Regions from separate parts of the Rhodococcus sp. NBC_00294 genome, predicted to be linked through region 1. Evidence: riboswitches for the same ligand, from Rfam matches in the RefSeq annotation. Region 1 holds a riboswitch; each other region holds the start of a gene.
The links. Region 1 has a riboswitch for thiamine pyrophosphate ahead of OHB23_RS09780 (TenA family protein). Riboswitches for the same ligand answer to the same signal wherever they lie in the genome.
Positions count from the first base shown of each region.

Region 2: another riboswitch for thiamine pyrophosphate. It lies ahead of thiO (glycine oxidase ThiO); the one in region 1 lies ahead of OHB23_RS09780 (TenA family protein).
Region 3: another riboswitch for thiamine pyrophosphate. It lies ahead of OHB23_RS08935 (3-oxoacyl-ACP reductase); the one in region 1 lies ahead of OHB23_RS09780 (TenA family protein).

Region 1 is NZ_CP108043.1:2,100,123-2,103,393, reverse strand. Features, by position in the region: gene OHB23_RS09790 (SRPBCC family protein) at 1-118, opposite strand, end outside; gene OHB23_RS09785 (sugar porter family MFS transporter) at 267-1,664, shown strand; TPP riboswitch at 1,694-1,789, shown strand; gene OHB23_RS09780 (TenA family protein) at 1,783-2,535, shown strand; gene OHB23_RS09775 (ABC transporter substrate-binding protein) at 2,532-3,271, shown strand, end outside.
Region 2 is NZ_CP108043.1:1,334,097-1,337,367, forward strand. Features, by position in the region: gene OHB23_RS06265 (hypothetical protein) at 1-128, opposite strand, end outside; gene OHB23_RS06270 (NUDIX hydrolase) at 247-939, shown strand; gene thiE (thiamine phosphate synthase) at 943-1,626, opposite strand; TPP riboswitch at 1,792-1,899, shown strand; gene thiO (glycine oxidase ThiO) at 1,892-2,986, shown strand; gene thiS (sulfur carrier protein ThiS) at 2,996-3,202, shown strand; gene OHB23_RS06290 (thiazole synthase) at 3,195-3,271, shown strand, end outside.
Region 3 is NZ_CP108043.1:1,894,937-1,898,207, reverse strand. Features, by position in the region: gene OHB23_RS08940 (sensor histidine kinase) at 137-1,288, shown strand; gene OHB23_RS08935 (3-oxoacyl-ACP reductase) at 1,293-2,057, opposite strand; TPP riboswitch at 2,057-2,151, opposite strand; gene OHB23_RS08930 (response regulator transcription factor) at 2,208-2,855, shown strand; gene OHB23_RS08925 (helix-turn-helix domain-containing protein) at 3,024-3,271, shown strand, end outside.

The sequences.
Region 1 (3,271 bases):
TGGACGCGTCGACCCCCATGATCTGCGGTGCCCACGTCGACCAGAGCGACAGGTCCATGTACCGCTCCCACGCGACGTCGGCGGAGGCGTCGCCGGTGCGTCGCAGAGTCTTCTTCATGACCGGCGGGATTCACCGTTCCGGCGCTGCTCAAACTGCCGTCAGGTCGCCGCTCCACAGCGGTCGCGCCGGGCGTAGGGTCCGAACCAAGCGAAACTCCTCCGCCATCGACCGGCGCGGCCGGTGGCCGACATGTAGGTGGACAAGGATGACCACACAGGCATCGGCCAATCACACGGCCAAAGTCATCGGCGTGACCATTGCGGCCGCCGTCGGCGGCTTCCTCTTCGGTTTCGACAGTTCCGTCATCAACGGCGCCGTCGACTCCATCCAGGGCAGATTCGCCCTCGGCGAGTTCCTCACCGGCTTCACCGTCGCGATCGCCCTGCTCGGGTGCGCGGCGGGCGCCTGGTTCGCCGGCGGACTGGCCGACCGGTGGGGACGCAAGAAGGTGATGATGCTCGGGTCCGCACTCTTCATCATCTCGTCGGTCGGCTCGGGTCTGGCCTTCAGCGTTCCCGACCTGATGCTGTGGCGTGTGCTCGGCGGTCTCGGCATCGGCATCGCGTCGGTGATCGCCCCCGCGTACATCGCGGAGATCTCGCCGGCCCGGATGCGCGGCAGCCTCGCGTCGCTGCAGCAGCTGGCCATCACCATCGGCATCTTCGCCGCACTGCTCTCGGACGCCGTGCTGGCGGATCGTGCGGACGGTGCGTCCAACGACCTGTGGCTCGGCCTCGAGGCCTGGCGATGGATGTTCATCGTCGGCGTGATCCCGGCCGTCGTCTACGGCGTCCTCGCGTTGCTCATCCCCGAGTCGCCGCGTTACCTCGTGGGCAAGCACCTCGACGAGGAGGCCGCGCAGATTCTCGCGAACATCACCGGCGAGAAGCACCCCAACGAGCGCATCCACGAGATCCGCCTGACTCTGCGCAAGGAGCAGCGCTCGTCGTTCGCCGACATCCGCGGTCCGCGCTTCGGTCTGCAGCCGCTGGTGTGGGTCGGCATCATCATGGCCGTCCTGCAGCAGTTCGTCGGTATCAACGCGATCTTCTACTACTCCACCACACTGTGGAAGTCGGTGGGCTTCACCGAGAGTCAGTCCTTCACCACGTCGGTCATCACCTCAGTGATCAACGTGGCCATGACGTTCGTGGCCATTCTCTTCGTCGACCGGGTGGGTCGGCGCAACCTGCTCATGGCCGGCTCCATCGGTATGTTCGTCGGTCTCCTCATGGCGGCGATCGCGTTCTCCCAGCAGATCGGCACCGGCGACGAGGTCTCCCTGCCCGATCCCTGGGGCGTCGTGGCGCTGATCGGAGCGAACCTGTTCGTGATCTTCTTCGCGTCGACGTGGGGACCGATCATGTGGGTCCTGCTCGGCGAGATGTTCCCGAACCGTATGCGCGCCATGGCTCTCGGCATCGGTACGGCCGCGAACTGGGTGGCCAACTTCGTCATCTCGCTGCTGTTCCCGTCGCTCACCGAGATGGTCGGACTCTCCATCGTCTACGGCGGCTTCGCACTCTTCGCGGCCCTGTCGTTCTTCTTCGTGAAGTCCAAGATCCCCGAGACGAAGGGCATGGAACTGGAGGACATGAAGTAGCCGCACGACCGCCGGTGCTATGGTCGGCGAGTTCTGACACGGGGTGCTTCGCGTCGCGAGGCTGAGACCACACCCGAGAACCTGATGCAGGTAATTCTGACGAAGGGATGTCACGGCCATGACGCCGTACGACCATGCGGTCGACGCTGCCTCCACCACGGATGCAGCCGACCTCACACGCTTCACCGACCTCCTCTGGGACCGCACGGCAGGCCTGCGGGCCCGGATCGGCGATCTCGAGTTCCTCACCCGACTCGGCGACGGCACCCTGCCGATCACGTCGTTCCGGACGTACATCGAGCAGGACGGCCTCTACCTCGAGGGATACGCGAAGGCCTTGGCCCTCCTGTCCTCGCGCGCAGTCGATCCGGAGGCCGGAGCGTTCTGGGCCACGTCGGCGGCGACGGCCGCGACGGTCGAGAAGTCGTTGCACACCAGCCTTCTCGCCGACGTCGCACTCGGCGGTCCGTCGGAGAAGCCGGTCGAGCACAGCCAGGCGTGCCTCGGGTACGTCTCGTTCCTCACGGCGACGGCGGCGACCGACACCTACGCCGTCGGCGCCGCGGCCGCGCTCCCCTGTTTCTGGATCTACGCCGAGGTCGGCCGCGGACTCGCGGCCTCGGCCCGCGCCGTGCTCGACGCTGAACCGGACCACCCGTACGCCCGGTGGGTGACGACGTACGACGCCGAGGACTTCCAGACCTCCGCCGCGCGCGCCCGCGAGCTCGTCGACGCGGCTGCCGAGGTGGCCGGCCCGGCCGAACGACAGCGGATGAGTGACGCGTTCGTCGTGGCGATGCGCTACGAACTGCTGTTCTGGGACACCGCCCTGAACACCGTGCCCTGGCCTGCTTCGGGGTCGGACGCATGAGGGCGCGGCACACGAGGGTCGGGCGCGTCGCGGCTCTGCTCACCGTGTCGCTCGTCGCCGCCGCGGGTCTCGCGGGCTGCGCCACGTCCGATGCCTCCGACGCGAACACGATCCGCTTCGCGCTCGACTGGACACCCAACACGAACCACACGGGCCTGTTCGTCGCCCAGCAGGAGGGCTACTTCGCGGACGCCGGGCTGAACGTCGAGATCCTGCCGTACAACTCGACGTCCCCCGACACGCTGATCGACTCCGGCAACGCCGAGTTCGGGATCAGCTTCCACAGCTCCGCCACCTACGCCCGCGCTGCCGGTGCGAAGGTGACCTCGGTGATGGCGCCGCTGCAGCACTGGGCCACCGGCATCGGCGTCCGCGCCGACCGGCAGGACATCCGGCGCCCCCGAGACCTGGACGGGCGGACCTACGCCGGGTTCGGCGATGCGGGCGAGGAGGCCACCCTCCGCAAGGTGATCGAGAACGACGGTGGCACCGGCGATTTCGAGACCGTGGTGCTCGGGACGTCCGCGTACGAGGCGGTCTACTCCGGTACCGCGGACTTCACCGTCTCCTACTTCGCGTGGGAGGGTCTCGAGGCCGAGCGGGCCGGAACCCCGATGACGTACTTCGACTACACCGACTTCGGCTTCCCCGACTCGTACGCGATCGTCGTCGACGGCGGTGACGAGTGGATGGCCGAGCACCCCGAACAGGCGCGACAGTTCGTGCAGGCCTTGCA
Region 2 (3,271 bases), 770 kb from region 1:
ACGAGCGTCGCGACCACCAGCAGACCCACCGCCAACAGCCGGACGGGAGTGGAACGGAGGAACTCCGACCGTTCGGAGCGGGTGTCGACGGGCGCGCGCAGAGTCAGCGCACTCGTCTGCTGTGACACCTCGACCCCTTCCCGCGCGATCGGTCGCCCTCATGTCCGGATTCGAGCATAGGCCCACCGTGGTCCGAGCACAGGCAACGCGAGGAGCAATAAGGTGGGGGAATGCGGACGGTGAACCATGCGCGGTGACGGGGACGGCTGGGTCTTCAGCAGCGACGGGAGCCGGCACTGGGGACGACACGGCGCGGCCGGTCTGCTGTTGCGGGCTCCGACCGGGTCGGCGGGCTCCGTGGTGTTGCTGCAGCACCGTGCGGCCTGGAGTCATCAGGGCGGGACGTGGGCGCTGCCCGGTGGTGCCAGGGACAGTCACGAGAGCGCCGTCCACGCGGCCGTACGCGAGGCCGGCGAGGAGGCGGGCATCACCGACGACCTGCTGACCGTGCGGGACGAGCACGTCACCAAGGTCGAGGACTCGGGGTGGTCCTACACCACTGTGATCGCCGATGCGGAGCGCGAACTCGACACGGTTCCCAACGGTGAGAGCACCGAACTGCGCTGGGTCGCCGAGCACGAGGTGGACTCGCTGCCGCTGCACCCCGCCTTCGCCGAGAGTTGGCCGTCGCTGCGCACCGTGCCCGTCCGCGCCGTCCTGGCCGCCGACGCCCCCGACGACCTCCCGGCGCGCACCGTACGACTCGCCGTCGGCAGCTTCGGGTGGATCGTCGACACCGTGCGGGCCGAGAACGTGGACGCGGCGCTCGCCGCCGTCCGGAACGACACCGACCTGCGCGTCGTCGTCGTGACGGCCGACGACGCAGTGCGCTCGGCGGTTCCCGCCGACGTCACCGTCCTGTCGCCGGACGGACTCTGACGGTCAGACCGACGGCAGCAGATCGAGCAGTCGACGGGCCGCCGCCTCGGGGTCGCGAGCCTGCGTGATCGCCCGCACCACCGCGATGCGGGACGCGCCCGCCTCGAGCGCCTGCGCGACGTTGTTCTCCTCGACCCCGCCGATGACGAACCACGGCCGGGTGGGATGCGATTCGGCGACCTCACGCACGACGTCCAGGCCCGCGGCCGAACGGTTCGGCTTGGTGGGAGTCGCCCACACCGGTCCCGTGGCGAAGTAGTCGACGCCGTCCTCGATGTCGGCGAGCGTGGCCTGTGCCCGGTTCTGCGTGGAGCGCCCGATGACGACGTCCGGGCCCACGATGCGGCGCGCGTAGTGCACCGGCAGATCGTTCTGGCCGAGGTGCAGCACGTCGGCGCCCGAGGCGAGCGCCAGATCGGCACGATCGTTGACGGCCATCAGCGCGCCGTGACGGCGGCACGCGGCGGAGATGACCGCGAAAGCGGCGAGCTCGTCCTTCGCCTCGATGGCGCCGTACTTCTTCTCGCCCGCCGACCCCTTGTCGCGGAGCTGCACGATGTCGACGCCCCCGGACAGCGCCGCGTCCACGAACTTGGCCAGGTCGCCGGTGTCTCGGCGGGCGTCGGTGCAGAGGTACAGACGAGCGGTGGCGAGCCGCTCGCGGGCGGTGGTCCTCGAAGTCGTCACGAGTGTGAATGTAGTACCACCCAGTACTGCGGGAAGGCCGGAGGCCGGTCGGGTGGTGGCGGGAAGGCCGGAGGCCGGTCGGGTGATGGCGGGAAGGCCGGAGGCCGGTCGGGTGATGGCGGGAAGGCCGGAGGCCGGTCGGGTCATCAGCCGGTTAGGGTGAAGGGGAACGAACACGGGAGTCCCGGACGGGGCTGAGAGTGGGCGAGGCCGCCCAGACCGTAACCACCTGACCCGGGTCATGCCGGCGGAGGAAGTGAGTTTCATGCAGCGATCCGTCTCCGTCGTGGGCGGTGGGGTGATCGGCCTCTTCTGCGCCCGCGCCGCCGCGGCGGCGGGATGGTCCGTCACCCTGCACGACCCGACGTTCGGTGCACGCGCTGTCGGCGACGGCGCCGCCAGCTGGGTGGCGGGCGGCATGCTCGCGCCGCTGTCCGAGGGCTGGCCCGGCGAACACGCACTCCTGGCACTCGGTTCCGCGTCGCTGCGGCGGTGGCACGATCCGGTGCTGCGCGCGGACCTGGAGGGTCGGGGCGTCGTCGTGTCGAGTGGATCGTTGACCGTCGCGTTCGACTCGGCCGACGCTGCGGACCTGCGCACTGTCGCCGACTGGGTGGGTGCGCAGGGCCACGATCTCGAGATCCTCTCGCGCAGCGAGGTGCGCACCCTGGAGCCGTCACTCTCGCCGCGCGTTCGTCTGGGCCTGTCGGCGCCGGGGGAGTTGTCGGTGGACAACCGGGCGTTGGTGCTCGCGTTGGAGTCCGCGGTCCGCGACCGGGGAGTGCGGATCGAGCGTGCTCCCGTCACCGACCTCGACGCGCTCGCCACCGATCGTGTGGTGGTCGCCGCGGGGTGGTCGACGTCCCGTCTGCTGCCGGACGTCCCGGTGCGGCCGGTGAAGGGCGAGATCCTGCGCCTGCGTGCGCGCCCCGGCTCGGCGAGCGCGCCGACGCGTACCGTCCGCGCGAGCGTCAACGGTCGCGCGGTGTACCTGGTCCCCCGTGGCGACGGTCTGGTGGTCGGTGCGACGCAGTACGAGCACGGTGACGACACCGCCGTGACCGTCGCCGGCGTCCGCGACCTCCTCGCGGACGCCGAGGCCGTGTTCCCGGCCGTCGGTGACTACGAGTTGGCGGAGACGGCGGCGGGCCTGCGGCCGGGGAGCCCCGACAACATCCCCGTGGTCGGGCGGTGGGACGACCGCGTGATCGTCGCCGCCGGGCACGGTCGCAACGGGGTGCTGCTCGCGCCCGTCACGGCGGACGCCGTGGTGGCAGAACTGGAGGGCGAGCCGTTGACGGAAGCGGCATGCGCTCTCCCCGAACGGTTTTCGAGTCTCACGCGGACTCGGGCACGGTAGGAGACGAACATGACCGCAGTGGGTGTCACCGTCAACGGTGCGGATCACGACCTCGAGCCCGGCACGACGGTGCAGGACATGCTGACCCAGCTGGGTCTTCCCGAGAAGGGCATCGCCGTGGCGGTGGACGGAATCGTGCTGCCGCGCTCGCGGTGGGGCGAGGACGTGGGCCGCGGCTGGACCATCGAGGTGCTGACGGCGGTGCAGGGTGGCTGATCAGCTGACCATCGCCGACCGTACCTTCACCTCTCGCCTGATCATGGGGACCGGGGGCGCTGCCAACCT
Region 3 (3,271 bases), 210 kb from region 1:
CGGCCGGTCTCACTCCTCCTTTCGGTCGGCGTTCGCGACCGAAGAACGGAGGCTCATGTCGGACCATGGCCGTACCGTCTTCTCTGTGACCACTACTGCAGCTACGGTTCGGCGTCGCGCCTGGACCGTCGGCGCAGTGACGCTCAGCTTGTTCTGCACCTTCATGGCTGCCGGTCTCGCGGGCACATCGGGAACACCGGTGTGGAACGTGGCGCTCGGCGTCGTCCTCAATATGGCCGCCGCGACTGCGTTGATCTGGCGACACGACAAACCGTGGATCGTCCTCGCCATGGCTGTCGTCGGTCCACTCTTCTTCGCTACCGACGCAACGGCCGCGCTGATAGCTCTCTTTGCAGTCGGCGTCTTCGCTCGGGGCCGCGCTCTCGCCGGTGCTGCAGTCGCGGTCTACCTGGCCTGCGCGATATCCCTCGTGTACGACGCAGGGCGCCGCCGCGACTACTCGGTCCTGACGATCGGAGTCAAGCACGTCGAGGGCACTCCCCCGCCGACGTGGTCGCTCCCATGGTGGCTGCCTTGGCTCGTCGCGGCCGTCCTCGTCGCTGTGGTTCTGGGGCTCTCTCAGCTTCGCCGTACAAAGTCCGATCTCGTGGCGGCCGTGCAATCCCGCGATCAGGCGACCGCGCAATCGCAGCGCATGCACGAGGACATGCTGATACAGCAGGAACGCTCCCGCATCGCGCGCGATATGCACGACACCCTGGCCGCAGGACTCAGTCGAATATCGTTGCTGGCAGGCGGTTTACAGGTCGGGAGCAATGACGGGCCGGAGAAGATCTCGAACACGTCGGCCCTGATTCGTTCCACGGCTCACGAGTCCCTGGACGAGCTCAAACGCATCATCGGCGTTCTCCGCGGGTCCGACACCGGCGGCGAGGATGCTGGTCGGCGCAGCATCGCGGGAATCGGGGACCTCGTCGACGCGGCGCGTTCTGCCGGGTGTCGGGTGACGCTGGTCCAGGACATTCATCCCGGTGTGGTCGGCGATCTGACCAGTCATACCGCGTACCGCATCGTGCAGGAAGCTCTGACCAACAGTCAGAAGCATGCCCCGAGTTCACCTCTCCACATCACGGTGAGTGGGGCGGACACCGATGGCATCAGCCTGACCGTGCGCAACCACATCTCGACGACAGCGCAACCTGGCCCTGGTTCGCGAACCGGACTGGCCGGCCTCGCCGAGCAAGCTCACAACGCCGGCGGGTGGGTGCGGTGGACTGCCATGGGTGGCGAGTTCATCGTGACGGCCTGGCTCCCCTGGTACTCCTGACGCGTCAGTCCTTGACCAGTCCGCCGTCGACGACCAGGTTCTGTCCCGTCACTGCTCTCGACCACGGCGACGCGAAGAACAGCACAGCATCAGCGAACTCGGCCGGCGTCGTCGCCCGGCGCAGCGGGGTGCTCTCGGCGATCATGTCGAACACCGCGGGCGGGGTCGCAGAGCTGGCATCGGTGGTCCGCAACAGACCACCGGACACCATGTTGACGGTGATGCCGTCAGGCCCGAGGTCCGCCGAGAAGGTCCTCGTCAGCGCTAACAAGGCAGCCTTCGCCGCCGTGTAGTCGTGATACGGAACGACGGGGTTCTGCACGAGGTTGGTGCCGATCGTGATGATCCGCCCGAATCCCGCCTCACGCATGCCCGGCACAGCTGCCTGCGTGGTGTGCAGAGCGCCGGCAACGCTGCCGCGGAACTGCGAGTCGAACGCCGACCACTCGATCTCGTCGGCCTTGGCACGGTCGTCGCCGTTGAACGAGAAGTCGACCAGAGCGTTGTTGACGACGGTGGTGACAGTCGACCCGAAATGCTCACGTGCCCTGTCGAACAGCGCGTCGACCTGGTGCCGGTCCGTGACATCGGCCTGCACCACGACAACGCGGTCAGGACCGAACTCCGATGCCAGAGCATCGGCTGCGGCCGCACTGCGGTGATAGTTGACCACCACGCGGGAACCTTGCTGCAGGAAGGCTCGCGTGATCGCAGCACCCAATCCGCGAGCACCGCCCGTCACGAGCACGATCTGTTCGGCCAGCGGCACTGTGCGCATCTCGACATCCCTTCGCCAGCATGACCTGGTCAGGTTCGACGGGTGTGTTCTCAGCCGGTTCGGTTCGGCACCCCGTGTCCGACTCCATAGAACACCTATCCGCTGTGGCTTGTCGGCGCGACCCGATACGGTCGACCCATCATGGACTCCGATGCGGTCATCACCGTTCTCGTCGTGGACGACGACGCATTCGTTCGTCGCGGCGTGGCGGACATCTTCGCCGCCACCACGGACATCGTGGTGGTCGGATCGGTCTCGGACGGTGACGAAGTCCCCGCCGCAATCGCCGCTCATCGGCCCGACGTCGTCCTGATGGATCTGAAGATGCGCCGAGTGGACGGACTCGACGCCACCCGAGCATTGATGGCATCGGCACATCCACCGAAGGTCGTCGCGATGACGGCGATGGACGTGGACGATCTGGTGGTCCAGGCCATCGAGGCCGGCGCCCACAGCTTCCTCAGCAAGTCGGAGGCACCGGAGACGTTTCACCAGTCGATTCGCGCCGTCGCTGCCGGCAATACTCTGTTCTCCGAGGAGTCACTCCGAAAGATCGTGGCCACTACCCGACCACCACGGCCGACGGTGACGCTGGAGGCGCTGACCGACAAGGAACGAACAGTGTTGTCGGTCATGGCATCCGGGGCAACGAATGCCGACATCGCACGGCAGCTCTACATGGCGGAAACGACGGTCAAGTCGCATCTCACTGCGGTTAATCACAAGCTGCACGTCACCAACAGGGTCGAGGCTGCGCTGATGGCGTTCCGCGCGGGACTGGTTATCTGAGGACCTCGGGTCAGACTACGCCTGCTGACGCATGCTTTAGCCGGATTCGTGCTGGTCTATCACGCGAATCGATCTTTAAGCTTGCTGCAAACGACATAAGGCTGTTCAATCGTCGCCGTCGGCGGTAACGTGGCCTTAAGTTGTCTCTGGCAAGCATTGGAAACCCGCATGGCACCTCCTCGAAAGTCGCGTCGTACCGACGTCAGCAATCTCGCCAGGTCTTTCACAGCACGCCGTCACGAATTGGGTCTGACGCAAGCTGAGCTCGCTCTGCTGGCCGGAGTCGGCCGTTCGACTGTGCAAGCGATCGAGGGCGGCAAGGACGCGCCTCAACTCGACGGGGTCAACGCCGTCGCTGACGCGTTGGGGTGCGATCTGACGCTTATGACCCGCGCCGGAGCCATCGTCGAACCAGG